DNA from 4 places in the Bradyrhizobium australafricanum genome. Region 4 is predicted to be linked to each of the others. Evidence: predicted binding sites of a transcription regulator. Region 4 holds the regulator's gene; each other region holds the start of a gene.
The links. The regulator LexA, encoded in region 4, represses DNA repair genes until DNA is damaged. The targets are predictions, from matches to a motif close to TGTTCNNNNTGTGTTCNG.
Positions count from the first base shown of each region.

Region 1: a site for LexA is predicted at 2,057-2,074, ahead of J6525_RS45085 (DNA recombination protein RmuC). Genes of this name have one in related genera too.
Region 2: a site for LexA is predicted at 1,698-1,715, ahead of J6525_RS26675 (helicase-related protein). Genes of this name have one in related genera too.
Region 3: a site for LexA is predicted at 1,770-1,787, ahead of J6525_RS17735 (ribonuclease T2 family protein). Genes of this name have one in related genera too.

Region 1 is NZ_JAGKJL010000127.1:1,263-5,279, reverse strand. Features, by position in the region: gene truA (tRNA pseudouridine(38-40) synthase TruA) at 1-442, opposite strand, end outside; gene fmt (methionyl-tRNA formyltransferase) at 442-1,377, opposite strand; gene def (peptide deformylase) at 1,408-1,935, opposite strand; gene J6525_RS45085 (DNA recombination protein RmuC) at 2,106-3,326, shown strand; gene J6525_RS45080 (AmpG family muropeptide MFS transporter) at 3,522-4,017, shown strand, end outside.
Region 2 is NZ_JAGKJL010000033.1:55,907-59,923, reverse strand. Features, by position in the region: gene rpmB (50S ribosomal protein L28) at 1-50, opposite strand, end outside; gene J6525_RS26680 (DUF3108 domain-containing protein) at 405-1,235, shown strand; gene J6525_RS26675 (helicase-related protein) at 1,959-4,017, shown strand, end outside.
Region 3 is NZ_JAGKJL010000018.1:23,260-27,276, reverse strand. Features, by position in the region: gene J6525_RS17740 (23S rRNA (adenine(2030)-N(6))-methyltransferase RlmJ) at 1-805, opposite strand, end outside; gene J6525_RS17735 (ribonuclease T2 family protein) at 1,041-1,727, opposite strand; gene J6525_RS17730 (hypothetical protein) at 1,841-2,317, opposite strand; gene J6525_RS17725 (hypothetical protein) at 2,484-2,783, shown strand; gene J6525_RS17720 (DUF3617 domain-containing protein) at 2,827-3,357, shown strand.
Region 4 is NZ_JAGKJL010000042.1:47,606-51,622, reverse strand. Features, by position in the region: gene J6525_RS30735 (molybdopterin molybdotransferase MoeA) at 1-822, shown strand, start outside; gene lexA (transcriptional repressor LexA) at 1,066-1,770, shown strand; gene J6525_RS30725 (hypothetical protein) at 2,027-2,455, shown strand; gene J6525_RS30720 (hypothetical protein) at 2,601-2,828, shown strand; gene J6525_RS30715 (ComEC/Rec2 family competence protein) at 2,825-4,017, opposite strand, start outside.

The DNA of each region.
Region 1 (4,017 bases), on a different contig from region 4:
GGCGCTGCGCCGCGGCGTGCATCGCGTCAGCATCGAGCGCGCGCGGCACGCGCCAGACCCGGCCGATGTCGAGCGCGAGGTTCGCGCGGGTGTTGGTGATGCGATAGAGATAGTGCCGCCTGGTCGCCGAGAACCGCGCCTCGAAATCGTCGGGCACGATGTCAGCTGCGAGCACGCCGATCGGATTGGGCCGCAGATGCGCGTTCAGCCCGTCGCGGAAGCGGCCGGGCGGGAAGTGCTTGGCGATGTCGCAATGCGCGACCTGGCCGCGCGCATGCACGCCGGCATCGGTACGCCCTGCGCCATGGACGCGCACGTCCTCGCCGCAGATCGCCTTGACCGCCGTCTCCAGCGCGCCCTGCACGGTCGGCGCGGTGTCCTGGATCTGCCAGCCGGAGAACGGCGTGCCGTCATACTCGATGGTGAGCTTGTAGCGCGGCATCAGCTGAGCCGCGCAGGCGGCTTCAGCGGCGTGCCGCGCAGGAAGTCCGCCGCCTTCATCGGCGCCTTGCCGGCGCGCTGCAGTTCGAGGATCCGGATCGCGCCGTCGCCGCAGGCGATCGCGAAATTGTCGTCGAGCACAGCGCCCGGTGCGCCCGAGCCTTTCGCCTGCTCGCAGCGCAGGATTTTCAGCCGCACCGGCTCGCCTTCGCCGGTGAGCTCGCACCAGGCGCCGGGAAACGGCGAGAGCCCGTGAATGTGCCGCAGCACCGCATGCGCCGGCTGCTTCCAGTCGATCCGCGCCTCGGCCTTCTCGATCTTGGCGGCATAGGTGACGCCGTCCTCGCTCTGCTTCGTCAGCTGCAAGCCGCCGCGCCCGAGCGCCGCCATCGCGCGCACCATCAGGTCGGCACCGAGCGGCGCCAGCGCGTCGTGCAGATCGGATGCCGTCATGCTGTCCGTGATCGCCAGCCGCTCGGCCATCGCGACGTCCCCGGTGTCGAGGCCGACATCCATCTTCATCACCATCACGCCGCTCGCGGCATCGCCAGCCATGATGGCGCGGTTGATCGGCGCGGCGCCGCGCCAGCGCGGCAATAGCGAAGCATGCAGGTTGAAGCAGCCGAGCTTCGGCGCGTCGAGAATGGCTTGCGGCAGGATCATGCCATAGGCGACGACGACGGCGGCATCCGCGTCATGCGCGCGAAACTCCTCGAGCGCTTCCGGGGTCTTGAGGGTCTTCGGCGTCAGCACGGGAATGCCGAGGCGGCGCGCCTCCTGCTCGACCGGCGTCGGCTGCAGCTGCAGCCCGCGCCGCCCGCCCGGCTTCGGCGCGCGGGTGTAGACCGCCACGACCTCATGGCCATGGGCTACGAGCTCCAGCAGCGTCGGCACCGCGAAATCGGGCGTGCCCATGAAGATCAGGCGGAGAGGCATGCGATCGATTTCTTCCGAGAGTAAGCGGCGTTACTCCGCCGCGCGCTTGGCGGCCTTCTCGAATTTCTTGAAGACGCGGTCGCGCTTCAGTTTCGACAGATAATCCACGAACAGCACGCCGTTGAGATGATCGATTTCGTGCTGGATGCAGGTGGCGTAGAGCCCTTCCGCATCCTCCTCATGCACCGTGCCGTCGAGATCGGTGAATCGCACGCGTACCCGCGCCGGCCGCTCGACCTCCTCGTAATATTCGGGGATCGACAGGCAGCCCTCTTCGTACACCGACAGCTCTTCCGAACGCGCAATGATCTCCGGATTGATGAAGACGCGCGGCTTCGCCGTGGTTTCGCCGTTCTCGTCGCGCTTGGCGAGGTCCATGGTGATCAGCCGCAGCGGCTGCGCGACCTGGATCGCCGCCAGCCCAATGCCGGGCGCGTCATACATGGTCTCGAGCATGTCGTCGGCCAGCTTGCGGATCTCCGGCGTCACCTTCTCGATCGGTTTCGACACCAGCCGCAACTGCTTGTCCGGCAGGATGATAATTTCTCTTAATGCCATGGCGGCGATTTAAGCTGCTGACTTCATGGGGTCAATGCGCTCAGGAACCCGTTAGGACAACCTTAACCACGTTTCTTCACCCCGCATTAACCCGGAAAATCAGGAATGCATTTGCCATAAACGTTCCCTCTTCGTTCGCGCCTGGCCGCGAATCGGCTACAACTGCCGGCATGAACGAGATTCTCCTCACGATTGGCGACCTCCCCGTCCGTGTCTCCGACGCATTGATCGGCCTTGGGGCGCTGGCGCTGATCCTGCTGTTCGCCATTGCGGTGGTGATCGCACGCGCCAGCCGGCGCGGCGCGGAACTCGCAATGGCCCAGGCCATCCGCGCCGAAGAGCTGGAGGAGCGCCTCGCCGACATGCTGCGGGCCCAGAGCGAATCCTCCGGGCGGGTCGATGCCAAGGTTGATACTATGGCGCAGGCGCTGGCCGGCCGCCAGGCCGAGATGGCCCGGGCCGTCAACGAGCGGCTCGATTCGGTGACCCACCGGGTCGGCCAGTCGATGGAGCAATCGACCCGCAACACGATGGATTCGCTGCGCGTGCTGCATGAGCGGCTCGGCATCATCGACCACGCGCACAAGAACCTCAACGAGCTCACCACCCAGGTGACGACGCTGCGCGACGTGCTCGCCAACAAGCAATCCCGCGGCGCGTTCGGCCAGGCGCGGATGGAGGCGATCGTCCAGGACGGCATGCCGAAGGGGTCGTTCGAGTTCCAGTACACGCTGACGTCGGGCAAGCGGCCGGACTGCGTCGTGTTCCTGCCCGACCAGCGCCCGCTCTGCATCGACGCGAAATTCCCGCTCGAGGCCATGACCGCGCTGCACGATGCGCGCAGCGACGAGGAGCGCAAATTCGCCAGCCAGCGGCTGCGCGCCGACGTGCTGAAGCATGTCAGCGACATCGCGGAGAAGTACCTGATCCCGGGCGAGACCCAGGACACCGCGCTGATGTTCGTGCCGTCGGAATCGGTCTATGCCGAGATCCATGACGGCTTCGACGACGTGATCCAGAAGGCCTATCGCGCCCGCGTCGTGCTGGTGTCGCCCTCGCTCTTGATGCTGGCGATCCAGGTGATGCAGCAGATCCTGAAGGACGCCCGCATCCGCGACGCCGCCGACCAGATCCGCAACGAGGTGATGCATCTCGGCGACGACCTCGGCCGCCTGCGCGATCGCGTGCTCAAGCTGCAGACCCATTTCGGCCAGGTGAACGAGGACGTCAGGCAGATCCTGATCTCCGCCGACAAGATCGAGAAACGCGCCGGCCGCATTGAGGAACTCGACTTCAGCAAGTCCGAGACCCCGATCGAAGTGCCCCGCTTCGTCAAGCCCAGCACGTCCGACCTGTTCCCCGCCCCCCGCAAGCTGCAGGCGGGGGAGTAGCCCCGAAGTCACCTCGCCGCGCCTGCGGGGAGAGGTCGAAGTTCGCGCATCGCGCGAATTTCGGGTGAGGGGGAGCTTCCGCATACTGCGCACGGCATAATTCGCGGAGAAGGCCCCTCACCCCAACCCTCTCCCCGCGATAGAGCGGGGAGAGGGAGCCAAGGCAGCCGCGGTCGAATCTGCTAACAGAGGGGCATGACCGCGCCCGAAGTGACCGCGACCCAGTCGGAAAAGAATCCCCCCGCCGCCACCTCATGGCGCGACGGTTTTGCCGTGTACCTGCAGCCGCGGGTGCTGATCGTGCTGCTGCTGGGCTTCTCCTCGGGGCTGCCGCTGGCGCTGTCGGGCTCGACGCTGCAGGTCTGGATGAAGGAGGCCGGGGTCGATCTCGGCACCATCGGGCTGCTGGCGCTGATCGGCACGCCCTACACGCTGAAATTCCTCTGGGCGCCGCTGGTCGACGCACTGCACGTGCCGCTGTTCACGCAGATGTTCGGCCGCCGCCGCGGCTGGCTGCTGTTCTCGCAGCTGCTGCTGATCGCGGCGATCCTGGTACTGGCGATGGCCGATCCGGCGCGCTCGCCATGGTTCGCGGCCTTCGCCGCGCTGCTGGTCGCAACCGCATCGTCGACGCAGGACATCGTGGTCGATGCCTTCCGCGTCGAAAGCCTGCCCGAAAGCGAGCAGGCCG
Region 2 (4,017 bases), on a different contig from region 4:
TTGTGGCCCGTCTGGGGGCCCTTGGCCGTCAGTTCGCAGCGCCGGGACATCTTACAAAATCCTTATTGCATCCCCGCCGCTCGAAGGGCGTGCAATCACACGGCCCGCGCGGGGGTTTTGAATTCGCGTCCATTTTCCAGGAACCGCGGGTGTATAGGGGGAGAATACCCGAGCGTCAAGATTATATCGCCGCATGCGGGGCACCGGAAATGCCGGTTCATAAGGTCTTCCAGCCACTTAACGGCGGATATGGCAACCATATAAAGGGCGTATTCGGCTGCAAGTCTAGGTTCCATACAAGATGCGCCTTGTTGTCCGGCCGAATTGAACGCCGAAATGGACAACGGATAGAGCGCCGATAGCAGGACCGTCAGGTAGGTTAAGTGACCACCGCCATTGCCATTTTGCCCCCGCTCGGCCGGCTGCTCGGCCTGTGCGCGGGCGCATTGCTGCTGTTTTGCGCCGAGCGCGCCAGCGCGCAGGGTCGGCTCGACGCCCAGTACGAGGCGACTCTGGCCGGTATCCCGGTCGGCAAGGGCAGCTGGACCATCGAAATTGGCGACGACAGCTTCTCCGCCTCGGCCCAGGGCGGCACTGCTGGGCTGCTGAAGGCGTTTTCCGGCGGCTCCGGCACCGGCGCCTCGCAGGGCCGCGTCGTCAACGGCGCGCTGGCCGCCTCCTCCTACACCGCGACCACCACCACCTCGAAGAAGTCGGAGACGATCCGGATGGTGCTCGCCAATGGCGGCATCAAGGAATCCGCGATCGAGCCGGAGCCGCCGGTCGATCCCGACCGGCTGCCGGTGACCGATGCGCAGAAGAAGAACGTGTTCGATCCGATGACCGGCTCGTTCCTGCGCGCGCCCGGCAATGCCGAATTGATGAGCCCGGATATCTGCCGCAGCGGTGCCGGCATCTTCGACGGCCGCATGCGCTACGACCTCAAGCTCGATTTCAAGCGGGTCGAGATCGTCAAGGCCGAGCGCGGCTATCACGGCCCGGCGCTGGTCTGTGCGCTCTATTTCGTGCCGATCTCGGGCTACATCCCGGATCGCCCCGTGATCAAATATCTCGCCGCCCAGCGCAACATCGAGATCGCCTTCGTGCCGATCGCCGGCACCCGACTCCTGGTGCCGTTCCGCATGACGATCCCGACCCCGCTCGGCCAGGCCATGCTGGAAGCGACCTCGTTCGTCACCACCGCCGCGCCGCCGCGCGTGGCGAAGACGCAGTAACACCCTGTCGTAGCCCGGATAAGCGAAGCGCCATCCGGGGACAGTCGTCCCGCATATCGCTTCGCTCATGCGGGCTACGCGGTAGCCAGACCGTCACCCTGAGGCGAGGGTAAGAGTTCTTCCCTTCTCCCCTTGTGGGAGAAGGAGGGATGAGGGGTCTCTATCCGCTGAGACAGACCCCTCACCCGGCGCCTGCGGCGTCACCCTCTCCCACAAGGGGAGAGGGTACTTCGGAGGCGCTACGCGGCGCGCGGAATGCAACGAACGTCACCGGAATCCGGTTGACTCTTGTCCGCTTCTGATTCGACTCGGTCACCCCTGGAACTTAAGGAATTCAGTCCGCATATCCTGTGCTTGTGGAGCCCTCTCAAACTTGATCTAGTGCCGCCGCCGTCAGCCTACCCGAGATGTTGCGGTGAACGTATCAGGCCCCCCAATCGAGTCAGCGATTCGGCCGCGATTCGTTCTAGAGTCGTTCCAGAGCTTAAGCCGGGCGCAGAAAGCGTCGCATTGTGAGACAGATTTCGCCGCAGATGGTGTCGATGATCGATCAGTTTCCGGATTTCAGCGTCATTGCGAGGAGCGAAGCGACGAAGCAATCCACTATCGCGGCAAGCGGTCCGAATGGATTGCTTCAGCGGAGCCTGTCATCGGGCGCGCGACCCGTTGGCTCGCAATGACGGCTAACAGCGGCGCATCGATCAAAAGAAACACCTGCAAAATATGGCTTTCTCAACTTCGTTCGGAAATGACCGCGTGCCCGGTGCAGGCGTCACCGCGGTGCTCGGGCCGACCAACACCGGCAAGACGCATCTCGCCATCGAGCGCATGCTGGCGCATTCGTCCGGCCTGATCGGGCTGCCGCTGCGGCTGCTCGCGCGCGAGGTCTACAACAAGATCGCGGACCGTGCCGGCGTCGACAACGTCGCGCTGGTCACGGGCGAAGAGAAGATCAAGCCGAAGGCGCCGCGCTTCTGGGTCTCGACCGTCGAGGCGATGCCGCGCGATCTCGATGTGTCCTTTCTCGCGGTCGACGAGATCCAGATCGCGGCCGATCTCGAGCGCGGGCATGTGTTCACCGATCGCATCCTCAACCGCCGCGGCCGCGACGAGACGCTGCTGCTCGGCGCGGCGACGATGCGGCCGATGATCGAGCGGCTGTTGCCGGGTGCCTCGATCATCACGCGGCCGAGGCTGTCGCAGCTCGAATTCGCCGGCGACCGCAAGATCACGCGGCAGCCGCGCAGAACGGCAATCGTCGCGTTCTCGGCGGACGAGGTCTACGCGATCGCCGAATTGATCCGCCGACAGCATGGCGGCGCGGCCGTGGTGCTGGGCTCGCTCTCGCCACGCACGCGCAATGCGCAGGTCGCGATGTTCCAGAACGGCGACGTCGATTACCTCGTCGCCACCGACGCGGTCGGCATGGGGCTCAATCTCGACGTCGATCATGTCGCCTTCGCTTCCGACCGCAAATATGACGGCTATCAGTTCCGCCGCCTGACCCCGGCCGAATTCGCGCAGATCGCGGGCCGCGCCGGGCGCGCGACGCGCAACGGCACATTCGGCACCACCGGGCGCTGCGCGCCGTTCGAGCCGGAGCTCGTCAACGCGCTGCAGAACCACACCTTCGATGCCGTCAAGGTGCTGCAATGGCGCAACGCGAAATTGGACTTCGCCTCGCTCGGCGCGTTGCAGGTGTCGCTGGCGCTGTCGCCCAATCATGAGGCACTGACGCGGGCCCCGGTGGCCGAGGATCTGCGCGTGCTCGAGCATGTCGCGCGCGACGCCGAGGTGCGCGATCTCGCGCATGGGGCGGCCGCGGTGGAGCGGCTGTGGGAGGCCTGCCAGGTTCCAGACTACCGAAAGCTGTCGCCGGCCGCCCATGCCGAACTCGTGACCACGCTGTATGGCTTCCTGATGCAAAAGGGCCGTATCCCTGACGCATGGTTTGCCGCCCAGGTCGACCAGGCCAACCGGACCGACGGCGATATCGACACGCTATCGGGCCGGATCGCGCAGATCAGGACCTGGACCTTTGTTGCCAACCGGCCGGACTGGCTCTACGACCCGGACCACTGGCAGGGGATCACGCGCGAGCTCGAAAATAAATTGTCCGATGCGCTGCATGAACGGCTCACGGAGCGTTTCGTTGACAGGCGGACCAGTGTATTGATGCGCCGCCTGCGGGAGAACTCAGTTTTGAATACGGAAATTGGCAAGACCGGTGAAGTGATCGTGGAAGGCCACGTGATCGGCCGGCTCGATGGTTTCACCTTCGCACCTGATGCGGCCGAGGCCGGCAGCGACGCCAAGGCGCTGCAAGCCGCCGCCCAGCAGGTGCTGGCGCGCGAGATCGATGCGCGTGCCGAGAAACTGGGCGCCGCCCCCGACGAGCAGTTCGTGCTGACCTCCGACGGCACCATCCGCTGGACCGGCGATGCGGTGGCCAAGCTGGTGGCCGCCGAGGACGCGCTGCATCCGCGGCTGCGCATCATCTCCGACGAGCGGCTGACCGGCGCCCCACGCGAAGCGGTGCAGACCCGGCTCGATCTCTGGCTCAAGACGCATATCGAAAAGCTGCTCGGGCCGCTGTTCGAACTGTCCAAGGCCGAGGATCTGCAGGGCATTGCCCGCGGCATCGCGTTCCAGCTGGTCGAGGCGCTCGGCGTGCTCGAGCGCGCGAAGATCGCGGCCGAGATGAAGGATCTCGACCAGCCCTCGCGCGCGGCCCTGCGCAAATACGGGGTGCGGTTCGGCGCCTACCACATCTATTTCCCGC
Region 3 (4,017 bases), on a different contig from region 4:
TCTCGAGTTCGGGCAGGATGATCTTCAACTCATTCGCCAGCGTCCACGGCGGATTCACCAGCAAAAGCCCTGTGGAAACGAGGCCTGCGCCTGCTTCTTGCGGTGCCACACTGAATTCCAATCGCAGGCATTTGCCGGCGGGCCGGCTGCTTGCTGCTGCAGCGACCACACTGCGCGTTAGCTCGTCGGTGGCTCTCCGGGTTTTTACGGGGTACCACAAAAGATACGAGCCGGTCGGCCACTTCGCGTACGCTTCCGTGAAAGCGCTGGCCAGCCGCTCGAACTCGTCCTTCGCTTCGAACGGCGGATCGATCAGCACCAGGCCGCGCCGTTCGTTCGGCGGCACGAATGCGGGCAGCGCCATCCAGCCGTCGAGATCGACGACGCGCGCTTGCGCGTCGCGTCGCAAGGCGTCGATCAGTTGTTTGCGCGCCGTCGGTTCGATCTCGCTAGCGGTGAGGCGATCTTGCGGACGCAGCAGCGCCCGCGCGATCAACGGCGAACCAGGATAGGCTTTCAGCTCGCCTTTCGGATTGAATGCTCTGACGATGTCGAGATAGGGCGCGATCAGCGGCAATGCCTGGTCGGAGAGCCGCGCCTGCATCAGCCGGGCGATGCCGGTGAGCCATTCGCCGCCGCGCTGCGCTTCGCTCGACGTCAAATCATAGAGGCCGGCGCCGGCATGGGTGTCGATGACGCGGAACGGCGCCGGCTTGTCCTGCAGATAGGTGAGCATGCGCACCAGCACGATGTGCTTGATGACGTCGGCAAAGCTGCCGGCATGAAAGGCGTGACGGTAGTTCATGTGATGATCGTGCTGCGCTCCCAAAGGGTGCGCATGTTGTACTCGTCATGCCCGGGCTTGTCCCGACCTTCGCTAAAGCTTCGGCGGGGTTAACATCCCGGCTCGGCCAAGCCCTGGCGTAGCCGGCTCCCGGGCATCTGCGCCTTATCTTGCTTGTTTCGCGATGGCGCAGGTGGCCGGGGCGTTCTGCGCCACGACGCGCGGCGCGGGTCTGCCGGCCATGACGCAGAGAGTTTCAGCCGCCGCGAACCGGCGGCATCAGCACCTGATCGCGGCGGCAGGCGCGGCGATCGATTTCCTCGCAGGAGCGGAATTGCAGATCCTTGCTGAGGCAGATCCGCACCTCGCTGAGCCGCTTGCTGTCGCAGGTCACCGAGATCGCGGAGTTGCTGAGGCCCGGATTGACCTTGATGAACGCTGTCTCCAACTCGTCGGGCGCGACCGTCTTCGGCTCCGACAATTGCAGGAATTCCTCGGGGATCTTCACCGTGGCGCGGGCCTTGCGGATGGCTTCGAAATAGGCGCGTTCGCCGAGACCGGAGCAGGTGCCGTGCTTGTCCCACTCGTTGTAGATCAGTCCGGGCGCCGGCATCAGGTCGAGCATCGAGCTCATGATGCTGCGGGCGAGTCGCGGCGAGGGCCGCTGGCAGTATTCCGGAAAGCCCCGTTCATATTGCGGCCAGAGGCCGTGCACCACGAAGGAATAGGGCCGTCCGCCGCACTGCGCCTGCGTGCCGCGGCCGTTGTTGCCGCGCTCGCTCGCCGCCTCGCAGAACGAGGGCGACCACGACAGCGACAGCACATAGAAATCGAACTCACCGGGCGCATTCTGGCGGCGATCCTGGGCCGACGCCCCAACCGCACTGCACAGAATAATGGCAACCGAAATCAAAAATCGGGAAATCGTGTCCAACCGAGGCATCAAACGCTCCCTCACTCGACCGCCCGGAGCCTAGCAGGCCGTGAGAACATTTCAAGAACAAAAAGCCGCCGTCCAAATGGCGGCGGCTCCTGCTTTAGCAATCCGGTCGGAGATCAGGGCCGCGCGGCCTTGCAGGACGGGTTATAGGTCCAGTTGCGGTCGAGCCCCGCGACGCACCATTCGACGCCCTGATTGATGCTGGCAAAGCCACCGTCCTCGATGATCGAATAGTGCACCTTGCGCACCTTGCCGTCGCTCAGCATCGCCTCGCCCGTGCAATAACGGCGCGGAATATTGTCGGACTGCCAGGGACGGAAGGCGGTTTCGTGAATCCCGTTGAAGCCGGTGATCACGAGCGGCGAATTCCAGAAGGTGGCTTCCTTTTCCTGGAATTGCGTGCTGATGACCGTCAGGGCCTTCTCGCATGGGGCCACATTGCCATCATAGCGCGGGCCGGACAGCCAGAAGTTCATTTCGAGCGGATTGGCGGCCTGGGCCGTACCCCCGAAAGCCAGCAGACCGACCACGAGTGCGGCGCCGAGGCCGAGCTTGCGGCCGAGTTTATTGCGGGAGTTGAACAGGTTGCGCATGGGAATCCACCCGATTATCCGATGCCGCGGACGGTGCCGCGAAGCCCCGGCAAGGTCAAGTGCAGGGCGGCAACACCTGCGGAGAAGTCCACTTTGGGGAGCCCGCTCGTTCTTTTCACGGTCGCCGGCGCACTCTATGTTGGCTCGAAGCGAAATGGAGTCTGCGATGCGAAGGAAATTGGCCGCTTGCCTGGTTGCCGTTTGCGGGATGCTGGCCGTTGTGCCGGCGCGGGCGGATTGGATGCAGCCGGTGCCGCCGTTCAAGGGCAATGATACCGGCGGTATCATCGCCTATACGCTGGCGACCCAGAGCGACGCCCGGCAGCTCGCCGTCGATCACTGCGCCTCCTACGGCAAGGTGGTTAAGTTCCTTGCGATGCAGAACTATCCGGGCGGCTACATCTCTTTCGCCTGTCGCTGGGTGCCCTATGGCGCAGCCCAGAGGCCGCTGCGCACGCTCTACTGAGCGCGCACCAGATCTTTCGATCGTTCAGCCGGGAGCCGACCGCATGACCCGACAGCTTGCCTTGCTTGGTTCGGCTGTGTGCCTTGTTCTGTCCGCTGGCGCCGCAAGTGCCGTCGATCTGCCGATCCGCAAGGCCGGTCTGTGGGAGATGAAGATGGTGCGCACCGGCGGGCCGATGCCGGAAATCACCATGCAGCACTGCACCGACGAGACCACCGACAAGGAGATGAGCGCGGCGGCCTCGCCGATGGCCAAGGAAGTCTGCTCCAAGCAGGATATCCAGAAGACCGCGACCGGCTATGTGAGCGACAGCGTCTGCAGCGTCGCCGGCATGACGATGCAGAGCCATGCCGAGATCGTCGGCGATTTCAATTCCGCCTACACGGTGAAGAGCACCTCGCATGCCGAGGGCGGCGCGGCCGGCTCACGTGACACCACGATGACCATCGAGGCGAAATGGCTCGGCGCCTGCAAGAGCGACCAGAAGGCCGGTGACATCATCATGCCCGGCGGCATGAAGATGAACGTCAAGGACATGGAAAAGCTGAAGGGCCTCCTGCCCAAGCAGAAGTAGCGCGCAGCGCATCCGGCTGTTGCCGCGCGCCTGAATGCATCGCCTCGCATGCTGAGAGGCTGCGCCGCTTGCCGCACCATCATTTCGAGTAGCTCGCGACAAGATTGCAAAGCAATTTTGCGCTGAGGCGATGTGCAATCCATCCGATCCCACCCCGTCACCCCCAGGGCTATCGCATATGCCCCTTGGCGACCGCGCAAGTGCTTGGCCACGTGGTTCGAGACGCGCCGCAAGCGGCGCTCCTCACCATGAGGGTCTACTATTGTGCCGCAGAACAAGACCTCATCCTGAGGAGCCCGCCGAAGGCGGGCGTCTCGAAGGATGGCCACGAGAACGCCGCCACGAAATGCGATAGCCTTTGCGCGGGGATGACGGTTCACCGCGTTCATGCGCTCCTTGGCGCGCGATGACGTCGACGGGGTACAACATCGTTGAATGATCGCTGCGTGCCTCGCGTTCGAGACTCTCTGCGAGAGACGACGCGCATCGCCAACGTCGTGTCGAACGCCTGACGCGCCAACATGTCGTTTTGAATCGTTCCAGTGATGCGCATCTTGAATCACTCCAGTGTTGCGCTTCGTTGCTGCTTCCATCGATTCTATTTTGCGCGTGTGGAATTTCGATCATCCCGCCGATAGAAGTCCGCCCCAATCGATGCCG
Region 4 (4,017 bases):
CACATCCGCCCGGCTGGGGTCGACTTCCGTGCGGGCGAGGTGCTGCTCGCCGGCGGCAGCCGCCTGTCCGACCGCGCGCTGTCGCTGGCGGCCGCCATGAACTATCCGGAACTTGCGGTGCGCCGCCGCCCGAAGGTCGCGGTGCTGGCGACCGGCGACGAGCTGGTGATGCCGGGCTCGCAGCCCGGCCCCGGCCAGATCGTCTATTCCAACGGCTACGCGCTGCGAGCGCTGGCGCGCGCCGAGGGCGCCGAGACCGTCGACCTCGGCGTTGCCGCCGACACGGTGGAGGCGACCACGGCGGGCATCCGCCGGGCGCGCGAGGCCGGTGCCGATGTCCTGATCACGACAGGCGGCGCCTCGGTCGGCGACCACGATCTCGTCAAGCGGTCGCTGGAAGCCGAGGGCGTCGACATGACGTTCTGGCGGATTGCGATGCGGCCCGGCAAGCCGATGATGCATGGCCGGCTCGGCGCGATGCGGGTGATCGGCCTGCCCGGCAATCCGGTGTCGTCCTATGTCTGCGCCTTCCTGTTCCTGGTGCCGTTGATTCGGGCGCTGAGCGGCCGGAAAGTGATTCATCATCGCCGCACGAGCGCCCTGCTCGGCCGCGACCTCGCCGCCAACGACCAGCGCGAGGACTATCTGCGTGCACGGCTCGAAGCGCGCGAGGACGGCACGTTGATCGCAACGCCGGTGACGCAGCAGGACTCGTCGTTGCTCGGGAATCTCGCTGCGGCACGGGCACTTCTCGTGCGCCCGCCGTTCGCGGCGGCGGCCGTCGAAGGCAGCGAATGCGAGATCCTGACACTGCCCGAATAGGGTTTTCGCGCCCCGCCGATTGTGCGTTGCCCGACACGTTCACCGGAAATTAAGTGGTTGCGGAACACATATCGAACATATAGTGTCCGTTCATGATTTGTTTCTAGTACTGGTGTCTACAATCGGGAAGCCGCGTGGAAGCAGGTGCATCGAGCGCATGCTCATGAGGTCAGGCCCGGCCTGCAGGCCCCACCAGAAGAGTCTCGGAATCGAACGACGCTATCAACCGGGGGAATACTCGAGATGCTCACGCGCAAACAGTACGAACTACTGCGTTTCATCAATGAACGTCTGAAAGAGGCCGGCGTACCGCCCTCCTTCGACGAGATGAAGGATGCGCTCGACCTGCGCTCGAAGTCCGGTATCCACCGCCTGATCACTGCGCTGGAGGAGCGCGGCTTCATCCGCCGCCTGCCGAACCGCGCCCGCGCCATCGAGGTCATCAAGCTGCCCGAACTCTCGGCCGGCGGCGGCAACGGTCGCCGCGGCTTCACGCCCAGTGTCATCGAAGGCACCCTCGGCCGGCGCGCCAGCACGCCGCCAATTGCCGAGGACGACGGCAATCGTCCGGTCGCGGTCCCCGTGATGGGCCGGATCGCCGCCGGTACGCCGATCGAGGCGCTGCAGACCCGCAGCCACACCATCAGCGTGCCGCCCGACATGCTCGGCGCCGGCGAGCACTACGCGCTCGAGGTGCGCGGCGACTCGATGGTCGATGCCGGCATCCTCGACGGCGACATGGCGCTGATCCAGCGTAACGACGTCGCCAATACCGGCGACATCGTGGTGGCGCTGATCGACGAGGAGGAAGCCACCCTGAAGCGCTTCCGCCGCCGCGGCGCATCGATCGCGCTCGAGCCGGCCAACACCGCCTATGAAGTGCGCATCCTGCCGCCGAACCGGGTCCGCATCCAGGGCAAGCTGATCGGCCTTTATCGCAAATACTGAATTGCAAATACTTGCGGCGGCCGGGAACGAGCAACACGTCGGATCGTTCCTTGCATGATAGTGTAGCGTACGGCCTGCCCGATGCGCTCCGATACCTCTCGCGCAGCGTCGCGTGTTTGTGATCGGAGCGATCTCGGACCAGTCGTACAATCGCCCAGAAACGAGCAGACGCTCGTTCGCTATCGTCCACTCTGGTAGAGGCCCTAATGCCTCAAGGAGAGGCACGGGTCGCTACCTCGAAATGAGGAGCCATCCGATGTGTGACTATAGTCTGCACGCCGTGGCATCGCGCCCCGCCATTGTCGGAGAGACGCTGATCACGACGACGTTCCGCGGCACGTCGACCCGCGGCTTTGCTTCGGAGAATGACCCCACTGTCGCGGTCTGCATGCTGCCGGGCACCGAGCTCGTTTTCGCCGAGAACGTTCGCTACGACAGCCGCTGGATCTGGACCAAGACGCTGAACTATCGCGTCGGCGTGTTCAACGAAGTCGAGCCCGACGTGCCTGATCGGCATCATGACGCGGTCGAATTCCCCGACGGCAGCCATGTGCTGGTGACCCAGCTGGTCGAGGGACAGCGCGTTAGCGTGCTGCAATTGCCGGCGCTGCATCCGCCGGTCGAGCAGAAGCCGAAGGTTGTGGAGCGGCGGCCCTCCGCATTCGCAACGCTGTTTTTGGGTTGAGCGCATCGTCGCCGCGGAATGAGCTGTTCGGCGGCGGATGACCTAAGCAATTTCGGGCGACCCCGGACTCCCGCTTCCGGGGCGCAGAAGGAGATTTGCGTCGGCCGGCACCTTGGCGCATCATCGGGCACGGAGGACGTGCGCGGTGGTCGATAAGGTCACATGGCAAAAGGCTGGACGCGTCACGGAACCGGGCCGCTACATGTTCCGGTTCGGTTGGCTGACGGTAACGGCCGACGACCTGAAAGTCTGGGAGCAATTTCCCGAGGCTTCCTTCACCCTCGTCAAGAAGCCCGACGCCGGCCCCGACTCCGACGAATACCATCTCGGCCTGTTCGAGCTGCCGAGCGCGCCCTTGCCGGACCACGGCTAATCATCGCCCTGCAGATCGGTCTCGGCCGGCGTCGCATCCACCGCAGGCCGCGGCGCGGGGGCGCGTAGCGTCGTCTCGCTCTCGCCGTCGCCGGGAACCGCCGGCGACCACGGCCGGTCGATCCCGCCGGGCTTGACCGCATCGACGGCGTAGCCGTCCCTGCTCCGTCGCAGCACCAGCGCGCCGTGGCGGCGCAGCCGCTCGGCATCGATCACCGATGCCGCGCAGCCCTGCGGCGCCGGCCGCGTCGTCACGATCAGGCCTGCGCGCTCGCAGTCGTCCACCAGGGCCTCCGGCCGGGTCGCCAGCGCGACGAAGGCGCCGCCGGGTCCCTGGGTCACGCAGCCGCCGGCATCGCAGGAGACGCCCTCGCCGAGCGACGCATCGGTGGCGGTGCGCGCGTCGGCGTCCGCCGCCAGCCACTCCTTGACCAAAAATGCATCCTTGGCGCTGTGCATCAGATGCAGCCGTCCATCACCGCCACGCACCGCGACATTGCGGCCGTCGCCCGAGATCAGCACGTCCGGCTGCGGCACCCTGAGCGCCCAGACCGAGGCCACCAGCAGCAGCACCGCGCCTGACCAGCGCAGCGGCGTGCGCAGCAGCCCGAGCAGGATGATGCCGGCGCTCGCTGCGATCAGCGGCCCGATGCCGAACGCCGCCATGCGGCCGACCGCGCCCGGGAGTGCGGCGACCCATTGCGTCACCAGGATCATCCAGTCGATGCCAAGACCCATGATCGCCCAGAACACGCCGTCGAAGCCGAACGGCATGGCGACGAGCCCCAGCAGGCCGGCCGGCATCACGACCGCCGAGACCACCGGCATCGCCGCGAGGTTGGCGAGCAGCCCGTAGGGCGTCACGCGGTGGAAATGGAATGCGGCATAGGGCGTCGTCGCCAGCCCCGCCACCAGCGAGGCCAGCATCAGCATCGTGAGCTCGCGCCCGCCCCACAGCGCGACGCGCGCGGTCGCCGAATGGTCGGGCGACGCCAGCAGGTTCGGCAGCCCGATCTGCACCAGCGCCACCAGCCCGAGCGTCGCGGCGAACGACATCTGGAAACTGGGATGCACCAGCGCCTCCGGCGCGATCGCGAGCACGATCAGCGCCGCCACCGCCAGCGTCCGGAAGGTGATCGCGCGGCGGTCGACGATCACGGCGAGCAGCACCACGGCGGTCATGAAGAACG